One region of the Streptomyces sp. NPDC001678 genome, then DNA from elsewhere that is predicted to be linked to it. Evidence: predicted binding sites of a transcription regulator. Region 1 holds the regulator's gene; the other holds the start of a gene.
What was found. The regulator HspR, encoded in region 1, represses chaperone genes until heat shock. The targets are predictions, from matches to a motif close to TTGAGNNNNNNNNNCTCAA.
Positions count from the first base shown of each region.

Region 1 (6,322 bases):
GTGCGCTGTGCCGGTTCGTCGGTACGGGCGCCCGCCGGTACGGGCTGGCCGAGCCGTACGAAGCGGTAGATCTGGAGGAGGGCACGGCCGAACAGCGCGACGCCGACCGCGATGAGGACCAGCGACACGATGATCGCGGCGAGTTGCATGGGAGGGCTCCTCCGGGTGGGAGAGCGGGATTACTAATCGGTAACTTATCCAGTCCGTTCGAGACTACTCACTCTCCCGCGCGCGATATACCCGCATCGCCGGTGATCTGCGTCGCGCAGGCGACCCTTCGCAGCCCCCCGCGGCCCTTCCGTTGCCCCGGGTGACTATAAGTGCGGCATAAAAGTTGAGTGGAGCCGACTCAGGTCTGTTGACAGGTTTCGCTCCCTGCTGCACTCTTGAGTCTGTTCCACTCAAGTCAGCTGGAGGAATCGACATGGCACGTGCGGTCGGCATCGACCTGGGTACGACGAACTCCGTCGTCAGTGTTCTCGAGGGCGGTGAGCCCACCGTCATCACCAACGCCGAGGGCGCCAGGACCACGCCGTCCGTCGTCGCCTTCGCGAAGAACGGTGAGGTGCTGGTCGGCGAGGTCGCCAAGCGCCAGGCCGTCACCAACGTCGATCGGACGATCCGCTCCGTCAAGCGCCACATGGGCACTGACTGGAAGATCGAGATCGACGGCAAGACCTTCAACCCGCAGCAGATGAGCGCCTTCATCCTGCAGAAGCTGAAGCGCGACGCCGAGGCCTACCTGGGCGAGAAGGTCACCGACGCGGTCATCACCGTCCCGGCGTACTTCAACGACTCCGAGCGTCAGGCCACCAAGGAGGCCGGCGAGATCGCGGGCCTGAACGTCCTGCGCATCGTCAACGAGCCCACCGCGGCCGCCCTGGCCTACGGCCTGGACAAGGACGACCAGACCATCCTGGTCTTCGACCTCGGTGGCGGCACCTTCGACGTCTCGCTGCTGGAGATCGGCGACGGCGTCGTCGAGGTCAAGGCCACCAACGGTGACAACCACCTCGGTGGTGACGACTGGGACCAGCGCGTCGTCGACTACCTGGTCAAGCAGTTCGCCAACGGCCACGGCGTCGACCTGTCCAAGGACAAGATGGCGCTCCAGCGCCTCCGCGAGGCCGCCGAGAAGGCGAAGATCGAGCTGTCCTCCTCCACGGAGACCTCGATCAACCTGCCCTACATCACGGCGTCCGCCGAGGGCCCGCTCCACCTGGACGAGAAGCTCACCCGCGCCCAGTTCCAGCAGCTGACCGCGGACCTGCTGGAGCGCTGCAAGACCCCGTTCCACAACGTCATCAAGGACGCGGGCATCGCCCTGTCCGAGATCGACCACGTGGTCCTGGTCGGCGGTTCCACCCGTATGCCCGCCGTCGCCGAGCTCGTCAAGGAGCTGACCGGCGGCCAGGAGGCCAACAAGGGTGTGAACCCGGACGAGGTCGTCGCCATCGGCGCCGCTCTCCAGGCCGGTGTCCTCAAGGGTGAGGTCAAGGACGTCCTGCTCCTCGACGTGACCCCGCTGTCCCTCGGTATCGAGACCAAGGGCGGCATCATGACCAAGCTGATCGAGCGCAACACCACGATCCCGACCAAGCGCTCCGAGATCTTCACGACGGCCGAGGACAACCAGCCGTCCGTGCAGATCCAGGTCTACCAGGGCGAGCGCGAGATCGCGGCGTACAACAAGAAGCTCGGCATGTTCGAGCTGACGGGCCTGCCGCCGGCCCCGCGCGGCGTCCCGCAGATCGAGGTCGCCTTCGACATCGACGCCAACGGCATCATGCACGTGACCGCCAAGGACCTGGGCACGGGCAAGGAGCAGAAGATGACCGTCACCGGCGGCTCCTCGCTGCCGAAGGACGAGGTCAACCGCATGCGCGAAGAGGCCGAGAAGTACGCGGAGGAGGACCACAAGCGCCGCGAGGCCGCCGAGTCCCGCAACCAGGGCGAGCAGCTCGTCTACCAGACGGAGAAGTTCCTCAAGGACAACGAGGACAAGGTCCCGGCCGACGTCAAGACCGAGGTCGAGACGGCCGTCGCCGAGCTGAAGGAGAAGCTCAAGGGCGAGGACTCCGCCGAGATCCGCACGGCCGCCGAGAAGGTCGCCGCGGTCAGCCAGAAGCTGGGCCAGGCCATGTACGCCGACGCCCAGGGCGCGGCCGGTGCCGCGGGCGCCGCGGGTGCCGCCGGCGGCCAGCAGGCCAAGGCCGAGGACGACGTCGTCGACGCCGAGATCGTCGACGACGAGAAGCCGAAGGGCGGTGCGTCGGCGTGACGGAGGAGACCCCGGGCTTCGAGGAGAACGAGAAGCCTGAAGGCACCTCCGACGCCACGACCCCCGACGACGCGGCGAAGGCCGCCGGGGCCGCCGACAAGGCGGCCCCGGCGGGCCCGGCCGCGGGCGAGGACCTCGTCGAGGTTGGCCTCCAGGCACAGCTGGACCAGGCCCAGGCCGCGCTCGGTGAGCGCACCGCGGACCTCCAGCGGCTCCAGGCCGAGTACCAGAACTACCGTCGTCGGGTGGAGCGGGACCGGGTCGCGGTCAAGGAGGTCGCCGTGGCGAACCTCCTGTCCGAGCTCCTCCCCACCCTCGACGACATCGGTCGCGCCCGCGACCACGGCGAGCTGGTCGGCGGCTTCAAGTCCGTCGCCGAGTCGCTGGAGACCGTCGCCGCCAAGATGGGCCTCCAGCAGTTCGGCAAGGAGGGCGAGCCCTTCGACCCGCTGGTCCACGAGGCACTGATGCACAGCTACGCGCCCGACGTCACCGAGACGACGTGCGTGCAGATCCTCCAGCCGGGGTATCGCATCGGCGAGCGGACCATCCGCCCCGCGCGTGTCGCGGTGGCCGAGCCGCAGCCGGGCGCGAGCCCCAAGGGCGAGGAGTCCGACGAGGAGAGCGGTGGCCCGGAAGAGGGCTGACGCGATGAGTGACGGGAAGGAGGGACGCCGAGGATGAGCCTCAGCAGGGACTTGCTGGAAAAGGACCTCTACAAGGTCCTCGGCGTCCCCAAGGACGCCACCGAGGCGGAGATCAAGAAGGCGTACCGGAAGCTCGCCCGCGAGTTCCACCCGGACGCCAACAAGGGCGACGCCTCGGCCGAGGAGCGCTTCAAGGAGATCTCCGAGGCGAACGACGTTCTTGCCGACCCCAAGCGTCGCAAGGAGTACGACGAGGCCCGCGCCCTGTTCGGCAACGGAGGCTTCCGTGCCGGGCCGGGCGGCGCCGGCGGTTCGTTCAACTTCGACCTGGGCGACCTCTTCGGAGGCGCCCAGGGCGGCGCCGGCACCGGAGCCGGCGGCGGCTTCGGCGGCGGGCTGGGCGATGTCTTCGGCGGCCTCTTCAACCGGGGCGGCGGCGGTCCCCGCACCCAGCCCCGGCGCGGCCAGGACATCGAGTCCGAGGTCTCGCTCAACTTCACCGAGGCCGTCGAAGGCGCCACCGTCCCGCTGCGGATGTCCTCCTCGGCGGCGTGCAAGGCGTGCTCCGGCACGGGCGACAAAAACGGTACGCCCAGGGTCTGCCCGACCTGTGTCGGCACCGGCCAGGTGTCGCGCGGCACGGGCGGCGGCTTCTCGCTGACCGACCCCTGCCCGGACTGCAAGGGCCGCGGGCTCATCCCCGAGAACCCCTGCGACGTCTGCCACGGCAGCGGCCGGGCCAAGTCCTCCCGCACCATGCAGGTCCGCATCCCCGCCGGAGTCTCCGACGGGCAGCGGATCCGCCTGCGCGGCAAGGGCGCCCCGGGCGAGCGCGGCGGCCCCAACGGCGACCTCTACGTCGTCGTCCACGTCGGCACCCACCCGCTTTTCGGGCGCAAGGACGACAACCTCACCATCACCGTGCCCGTCACCTTCACGGAGGCGGCCCTCGGCGGCGAGGTACGGGTCCCCACCCTCGGCGGCCCGCCGGTCACCCTCAAGCTGCCCGCCGGCACGCCCAACGGCCGGACGATGCGCGCCCGCGGCAAGGGCGCGGTCCGCAAGGACGGCACCCGCGGCGACCTCCTGATCACCATCGAGGTCACCGTGCCCACCCAACTGAGCGACAAGGCCCGGGAAGCCCTGGAGACCTACCGCGAGGCCACGGTTGACGAGGACCCGCGCGCGGAGCTGTTCCAGGCCGCGAAGGGAGCGTGACCCATGGAAGGAATCGGCCGCCGACGCAATCCTTACGAGCTCACCGAGGAGTCGCCGGTCTACGTCATCTCCGTGGCGGCCCAGCTGTCGGGTCTCCACCCGCAGACCCTGCGGCAGTACGACCGCCTCGGCCTGGTCTCCCCCGACCGCACGGCCGGGCGCGGCCGCCGCTACTCGGCACGCGACATCGAGCTCCTGCGCACGGTGCAGCAGCTGAGCCAGGACGAGGGCATCAACCTGGCCGGCATCAAGCGCATCATCGAGCTGGAGAACCAGGTCGCCGCGCTGAGCGCCCGTGTTGCTGAGTTGCAGTCCGTCGTCGACGGCGCGGCGGCGGCGATGCAGCAGCGGGAGGCGCAGGTTCACGCGTCGTACCGGCGTGACCTGGTCCCGTACCAGGACGTCCAGCAGGCCAGCGCGCTGGTCGTGTGGCGTCCCAAGCGGGAGCAGAAGAAACACGGCTGATCTTTTCGGCTCGGCCCGCGGGCCCGTCACCCACGTTGTGGGTGACGGGCCCGTCGCGCGTTCATGGGGCCGCCGTCGCCCACGCGGCGGGCACCCTGTGGCTGATCTCGCACCAGACGGTCTTGGTCTCGTCGCCGTGGAGGTCGCGGTGGAGCGGGACGTAACCCCACCGGTCCGCGAGCGTCTGGAGGAGGCGGAGTCCACGGCCGTTGCTGTCGAACGGGCGCGGTGCCGGTTGGAGGGCGGGCGTTTTCGCGCACGTGTCCCGTACGGCGACCCGCAGGGTCCCCCACCGCGACCAGGCGAGCGTCAGCTCGGCGGTGCTGGTGGTGTGCACGATCGTGTTGGTCAGCATTTCTCCCGCCAACAGCTCGGTTCGGCCGATGAGTTCGCGTAGATCGTGGGCGATGAGGGTGGCCCGGATGGTCGTGCGGGCCACTTGGACGGCGCGGGGGGTGTGGGGGATGAGCAGGCGGTACTCGAACGGTTCGACGTCCGGGGCGGGGGATGGCTTCTGGGTAGGAAGGTGCAGCAGCATGTCGCCTCCTGCGGTGGGGTGTTGGCGGCCGGGCCGCCGGTGTCCTTGCCGCCGCGCCACTGCGTGGGCAGGGCAGGGCGGTGCGCTTCCGGGTGGCCGGATGTCGCCGCGTAGTGAGCGGCGGAGCACTCAACGTAGGGGCTAAGTTTGGCCCTGGGCAACCTGGTTGGGAAAGTTCGCCCGATGGGGGCGCGGCGTGCCACAGTGTCGCGAGAGCACGAGGAGAGGTTCATGCCACCGAGGACGAACCCCACTGCCCGCCAGGTGCGATTGGGGTCAGAGCTAAGGAAGTTGCGGGAGCGAGCCGGGGTTGCCGCGCGTGACGCCGCCCGAGTGGCTGGCGTGGATCAGGGCAAGATGTCGCTCTTCGAGTCCGGCCGTGCGGCGGTGAGCGAGGAGCGTCTGCGCAGACTGGTCGACCATTACGGTGTAGCGGATAGCGCGTTGGTGGATGCGCTGGTTGCCTTGGCGATCGAACGTGGACGTGGCTGGTGGGAAAAGTACCGCGGCGACGTCGGCCCCAATGTATTGGACCTGGCTGCGTTGGAGTGGCACTCGCGTGCAATGCAAAGCCTGCAGATCATGCATGTGCCGGGCATCTTGCAGTGCGAGTCCTACACCCGAGCCCTTTTTGTCTACTTGAGCTCGCACTACACGCCGGACAGGGTCAATGCCACGGTCAGATTCCGCATGCAACGGCGGAAGGTTTTGGACCGCGAAAACCCGCCCACATTCACGGCAATCATCCATGAGGCAGCGCTCCGTATGCGGGTAGGGGACCGCAAGGTCGCGAGAGAGCAGCTGGACCACGTGCTAAGCGAGGCCGAACGGCCCAATGTCACGATCCGTGTCGTCCCGTTCGAGGCGGAGCGCTTCGCGGGTATGGGCTACTCGATGCTCTACCTGGCTGCTGACGTTCCTCGGCTCGACACCGTCCAGGTCGATCACGTCCATGGAACCGTGTTTTTCGGAGCGGAAGAGGAGCTAGATCGCTACCGCAATCGCTGGCGGCAGGTGGAGGAGTCGGCGCTCAGCCCCGTGGAGACACGGGACTTTCTTCACCGCGTTGCAAGCGAGCTGTAGGGGTAGGTCATGAGTTGGACTGGATGGCAGAAATCGACCTTCTCGGGGACGGGCCCTGACAATGACTGCTTAGAGGTCGCTTCCGTACGC
Region 1 covers NZ_JBIAUP010000003.1:440,617-446,938, forward strand. Annotated here, with positions in the region: gene ACFYZR_RS08780 ((Fe-S)-binding protein) at 1-149, opposite strand, end outside; gene dnaK (molecular chaperone DnaK) at 425-2,281, shown strand; gene grpE (nucleotide exchange factor GrpE) at 2,278-2,928, shown strand; gene dnaJ (molecular chaperone DnaJ) at 2,962-4,146, shown strand; gene ACFYZR_RS08800 (heat shock protein transcriptional repressor HspR) at 4,150-4,611, shown strand; gene ACFYZR_RS08805 (ATP-binding protein) at 4,673-5,149, opposite strand; gene ACFYZR_RS08810 (helix-turn-helix domain-containing protein) at 5,381-6,232, shown strand; gene ACFYZR_RS08815 (DUF397 domain-containing protein) at 6,242-6,322, shown strand, end outside.

Region 2 (6,322 bases), on a different contig from region 1:
ACTCCCCCCTGCGCGCCCTCACCCACGACGAGAAGGTCACCCTCCACGCCCTCCTCGACCGGGCGGTCAGCCAACATCCCTGATACGACAAAAGGCCCCCGGGTGGGGGCCTTTGTCATTCGTCACCGCTCATGCCGCCAGCGGCACCTGCTCACCCGAGACCGTCGCCGGCGTCAGCGCCAGCTCCAGCACCCTCCTGACATCCGACACCGGATGGACCTCCAGCTTCTCCAGCACCTCGGCCGGCACATCGTCCAGATCCGGCTCGTTCCGCTTCGGGATGATCACCGTGGTGATGCCCGCCCGGTGCGCGGCCAGCAGCTTCTGCTTGACGCCTCCGATGGGCAGGACGCGGCCGGTCAGGGAGACCTCGCCCGTCATCGCCACGTCCGGGCGGACCTGGCGGCCGGAGAGCAGGGAGGCCAGCGCCGTCGTCATCGTGACGCCCGCGCTCGGGCCGTCCTTGGGCACCGCGCCCGCGGGGACGTGCAGATGGACGCCGCGCTCCTTGAAGTCGCCGACGGGAAGCTCCAGCTCGGCGCCGTGCGAGCGGAGGAAGGAGAGCGCGATCTGCGCCGACTCCTTCATGACGTCCCCGAGCTGGCCGGTGAGGGTCAGGCCCGCGCCGCCGGTCTCCGGGTCGGCCAGGGACGCCTCGACGAACAACACGTCGCCGCCCGCGCCCGTGACCGCCAGGCCCGTGGCCACACCCGGGACCGCCGTGCGCCGCTCGGCCGGGTCCTGGGCGGACTCGGGCGTGTGGTGCGGGCGTCCGATCAGCGGGCGCAGCTGCTCGGTGCCGATGGTGAAGGGCAGTTCCCGCTCGCCCAGTTCGTGCTCGGCCGCGACCTTGCGGAGCAGCCGGGCGATGGCGCGCTCCAGGTTCCGCACGCCCGCCTCGCGGGTGTACTCGCCGGCGAGCTTGCGCAGGGCGTCGTCCTCCAGCACGACCTCGTCGGGCTCCAGGCCGGCGCGCTCCAGCTGGCGGCGGAGCAGGTGGTCGCGGGCGATGACGACCTTCTCGTCCTCGGTGTAGCCGTCGAGGCGGACGAGCTCCATGCGGTCGAGGAGGGCCTCGGGGATGGCCTCCAGGACGTTGGCGGTCGCCAGGAAGACGACGTCGGAGAGGTCGAGCTCGACCTCCAGGTAGTGGTCGCGGAAGGTGTGGTTCTGGGCGGGGTCGAGGACCTCCAGGAGGGCGGCGGCCGGGTCGCCGCGGAAGTCGGAGCCGACCTTGTCGATCTCGTCGAGGAGGACGACCGGGTTCATGGAGCCGGCCTCCTTGATCGCCCGGACGATCCGGCCGGGCAGCGCGCCCACGTACGTCCGCCGGTGGCCGCGGACCTCGGCCTCGTCGCGGACGCCGCCGAGGGCGACGCGGACGAACTTGCGGCCCATGGCCCGGGCGACGGACTCGCCCAGCGAGGTCTTGCCGACGCCGGGCGGGCCGACGAGCGCGAGCACCGCGCCCCCGCGCCGCCCGCCGACCACGCCCAGCCCCCGGTCGGCGCGTCGTTTGCGCACCGCCAGGTACTCGGTGATCCGTTCCTTGACGTCCTCCAGGCCCGCGTGGTCGGCGTCGAGCACGGCCTTGGCGCCGGGGATGTCGTAGGCGTCCTCGGTGCGCTCGTTCCACGGCATCTCCAGGACCGTGTCGAGCCAGGTGCGGATCCAGCCGCTCTCGGGGCTCTGGTCGGAGGCGCGCTCCAGCTTGCCGACCTCCTTGAGGGCGGCTTCGCGGACGTGCCCGGGCAGGTCGGCGGCCTCGACACGGGCGCGGTAGTCCTCGGACTCGTTCTCCGGGTCGCCGTTGAGCTCGGAGAGCTCCTTGCGGACGGCCTCCAGCTGGCGGCGGAGCAGGAACTCGCGCTGCTGTTTGTCGACGCCTTCCTGGACGTCCTTGGCGATGGACTCGGCCACGTCCTGCTCGGCGAGGTGGTCGCCGAGCCACTTCACGGCGAGCTTCAGCCGGGCCACCGGGTCGGTGGTCTCCAGCAGCTCGACGCGCTGGGCGACGGTGAGGAAGGGCGAGTAGCCGGAGTTGTCGGCGAGCAGGCCGGGGTCCTCGATCTGCTGGACGCGGTCGACGACCTGCCAGGCGCCGCGCTTGCGGAGCCAGCTGGTGGCGAGGGCCTTGTACTCCTTCATCAGCTCGGTCACCGCACCGGGCAGCGGGTCCGGAGTGAGCTCCTCCATCGGGGTGCCCTCGACCCACAGGGCGGCGCCGGGGCCGGTGGTGCCCGCGCCGATGCGCACGCGGCGGTCGCCGCGGATGAGCGCGCCGGGGTCGCCGTCCGACAGCCGGCCCACCTGCTCGACCGTGCCCAGGGTGCCGACGCCGGCGTACGTGCCGTCGACGCGTGGGACGAGCAGCACGCGTGGCTTGCCGCCGGTGCCCTTCGCCGCGGCCTGGGCGGCCTCGACGGCCGCCCGGACCTCCGCGTCCGACAGGTCGAGCGGCACCACCATGCCGGGCAGCACCACCTCGTCGTCGAGCGGCAGCACGGGCAGGGTGAGCGGTGTGGACGTCGAAGCCATGATCTCCCCTTCGGCAGGCAAGTTGAGCTATGCCGACTCAATGCACGGGGCAGGGTGATTGTTCCCAGGGATTTGTTCGCTCTGAGCGATCGCCATGGAGAGGTGCGGGTGTAGCCCGTCGGAGTGAATCGGGTGCCGGCCCTCAGCGGTCGGCCAAGCCCTCAGCGGCCGCGGAGCGCGGTGTCCGCCGCGGGGCGCGGATCGTCATCCCCCGCGCGCGGCCGCGAGGGCGCCGGGACGGCGGGCCCGGCGAAGCGCTCGTGGAGCGCCTCGGCGTCGACGGCCGCCGGGGCGGGCGGCACCGCGTCCGCCGCCACCGTCTCCGCCCGCTCGCGCGGCCGGACCGGGCCCGGCAGCCCGTCGCGGATCAGCGACCGGCAGGCGATTCCCGTGAGCAGCGCGATGGGGTGCCCGGCGCTGGCCAGCGGATCGATCAGCTCGATCAGGTCCTGGGCGCACATGGCGCCCGCCACGCCCAGCATGATCCACCGCGCCGGGCGCGACACCAGCCCGGAGAGCGCGCCGATGCAGGCCATGAGGCCGAAGCTGATGCCGTAGTCGAGCCGGTGCAGCGAGGATTCCGGCAACTGCCCGGCCGCGACGGCGCCGGCCACCGGGAGCTCCGTGGCGAGCGTGGCGAGGACGTGTCCGACGAGGAAGACCCCGGCCGTCCGGGCGCCGCCCACGCGCCGTTCCAGCGCGGTGAGGACGAGCGCGAAGGCCACGCCGTAGGCGGAGTAGAGCCCGCCGGCCACCCACAGGGCGCTGGCGATCAGGACGATCAGCGGCTGTTCGGTCAGGTGGGCGGCGTCGGTGCTGGAGTCGCGGAGCAGTTGGCTGACGGTGGCCTGGTCGCCGAAGTCGGCGTAGACGGCCGTGCCCAGCAGGATCAGGCCGTAGCAGAAGGTGAAGGGCGTGCCGGTGGGCGTGGGCAGCAGCCGGCCGAGGCGGCGGAGCACCGTGCGGAGGCGGCCGGGGGCGGCGGCCGCCTCGTGGGCGTTCCCGTCGGCGTCAACCGCAGTCACTCGGCCAGCCCCTTTCCGCGCATTTCTCCGGGCCTCCTTGAACATTAAGGTCCACGGTCGGGCACCGGATCAACCTCCGGCCGTGACTCCGGTCACCTTTGTCAACCTCTTGACGTGTACCGGCGTCGGCCGATTCGTCGACAGTCACCGAACGGTCAACAGGAGGCAGCAGCACATGCACCACATGAAGCACAGCGACTCCCCCACCACCGTCGTCGACCGCCGCGACGGCCCCCACGGGGAGGTCGTGCTCAGACGGCGGGGCGAGCACTTCGAGATCATCGCCAACGGCTGTTTCCTGATGGACACCTCGGACGGGCGCTCCGAGCGGCTGCTCGTCGACGCCGCCCTGGCCGCCCTTCCCTCGGACCGCCGGGATCCGGCCGTCCTGATCGGTGGCCTCGGGGTGGGCTTCTCGCTCGCCCGGGCCGCGGCGGAGCCCCGCTGGGGGCGGATCGCCGTCGTCGAACGGGAGGCGGCCGTCGTGGACTGGCACCGCTCGGGCCCGCTGGGCGCGTACTCGGCGGCGGCACTCGCCGATCCCCGCGCCGAGATCGTCCACGCCGACCTCGTGTCGTACCTCCGGGCGCCGGGGCACCGTTTCGACGTGCTCTGCCTGGACATCGACAACGGCCCCGACTGGACCGTCACCGAGGACAACGGCAGCCTCTACTCCCCCACCGGGCTCGCCGCGTGCCGGGACCGGCTGACGCCCGGCGGGGTGCTCGCGGTGTGGTCCGCGCAGCCCTCCCCGGCGTTCGAACAGGCCCTCCGTAATGCCGGGTTCGCCGGGGTAACGACGGAAGAGATCACCGTTGCCCGAGGCGTCCCGGACGTCGTTCACCTCGGCATCCGTGCCGCGTAGCCGAGTCCCGCCGGGTGCCCGTACCCTGCCTTGCACAGGTGCAGGACCCGTAGTCACTTCGCTACGGGAACACGCTTAGGGGCGGGGCGCATGGAGCACACACACATCGGCCCGAGCGGCGTCGTGGCCTCCACCGGGGCACAGCGTCGGGTACTGATCGTCGAGGACGACCGGACGATCACCGACGCCATCGCGGCCCGGCTGCGGGCCGAGGGATTTCAGGTACGCACCGCGGGCGACGGGCCCGCCGCCGTCGACACCGCCGAGGCATGGCAGCCGGACCTTCTGGTCCTGGACGTGATGCTGCCCGGTTTCGACGGCCTGGAGGTCTGCCGCCGGGTTCAGGCGCAGCGGCCCGTGCCCGTCCTCATGCTGACCGCGCGCGACGACGAGACGGACATGCTGGTCGGTCTCGGCGTCGGGGCGGACGACTACATGACCAAGCCGTTCTCGATGCGCGAGCTCGCCGCCCGGGTGCACGTGCTGCTGCGCCGGGTGGAGCGGGCCACGCTGGCCGCGCACACCCCGCGCAGCGGCATCCTGCGGCTGGGCGAGCTGGAGATCGACCACGCGCAGCGCCGGGTGCGGGTGCGCGGCGGGGACGTCCATCTGACGCCCACCGAGTTCGACCTGCTCGTCTGCCTGGCCAACACCCCGCGCGCGGTCCTCTCCCGCGAGCAGCTGCTCGCGGAGGTGTGGGACTGGGCGGACGCCTCCGGCACCCGGACCGTGGACAGCCACATCAAGGCGCTGCGCCGCAAGATCGGGGCGGAGCGGATCCGTACGGTGCACGGGGTCGGGTACGCGCTGGAGACCCCGGCGGCATGACGGCACCCATGGCCCGGGGCGGACGGCATGACTCGTTACGGTGATCCCGGTGTCCGGTGAGCGCCGGCCGCCGCAGGGTCTGTGGAGCACGCTCTGGGAGGCGCTGCGCCCCCTGGATCCCTACCGGTCGGTCAAGGCGGCGCTGGGCGCGCTGGTGATCGGCTCGGTGGTGATCACCACGTTCCTGGTGTTCGTCGCCATCCACTCGGCGACCGAGCTCCGGGTGATCACCGTCTTCTCGATCATCGCCTCCCTGCTGATCACCCAGTTCGTGGCGCACGGCCTGACCGCGCCGCTGGACGAGATGACCGAGGTCACCCGGTCGATGGCACAGGGTGACTACACCCGCCGGGTGCGGGCCGGGCGGCGGGACGAGTTCGGGGACCTGGCCGAGGCCTTCAACCGGATGGCGGCCGACCTGGAGGCGGTGGACACCCATCGCAAGGAGCTCGTCGCCAATGTCTCGCACGAGCTGCGCACCCCCATCGCGGGGCTGCGGGCGGTGCTGGAGAACGTGGTGGACGGGGTCTCGGCCCCCGACCCCGAGACGATGCGCACCGCGCTGCGGCAGACCGAGCGGCTGGGCCGGCTGGTGGAGCAGCTGCTGGACCTGTCCCGGCTGGACAACGGGGTGGTGCCGCTGCACGCCCGGCGCTTCGAGGTCTGGCCCTATCTGGCGGGGGTGCTCAAGGAGGCGAGCATGGCCTGCGGCAGCGGCTCCTCGCCGCGTGCCCGCAAGGACGTCCATCTCCACCTGGACGTCTCTCCCCCGGAGCTCACGGCGCACGCGGACGCCGAACGGCTGCACCAGGTGGTGGCCAATCTGGTGGACAACGCCGTCAAGCACTCTCCCCCGCACGGCCGGGTCACCGTCCGCGCCCGCCGGGGCGAGGGGACCCAGTCGCTGGCCCTGGAGGTGGTGGACGAGGGGCCGGGCATCCCCGAGGCCGAGCGGCACCGCGTCTTCGAGCGCTTCAACCGGGGCACCGGCGCCTCTCAGGGGCCGGGCGCCGACGGCGGTACGGGCCTGGGCCTGGCCATCGCCCGCTGGGCGGTCGATCTCCAC
Region 2 covers NZ_JBIAUP010000004.1:453,617-459,938, forward strand. Annotated here, with positions in the region: gene ACFYZR_RS11410 (MarR family winged helix-turn-helix transcriptional regulator) at 1-83, shown strand, start outside; gene lon (endopeptidase La) at 130-2,538, opposite strand; gene ACFYZR_RS11420 (rhomboid-like protein) at 2,700-3,563, opposite strand; gene ACFYZR_RS11425 (spermidine synthase) at 3,748-4,428, shown strand; gene ACFYZR_RS11430 (response regulator transcription factor) at 4,519-5,256, shown strand; gene ACFYZR_RS11435 (sensor histidine kinase) at 5,306-6,322, shown strand, end outside.
Region 2: the regulator HspR is predicted to act here: its motif matches at 2,561-2,579, upstream of lon (endopeptidase La).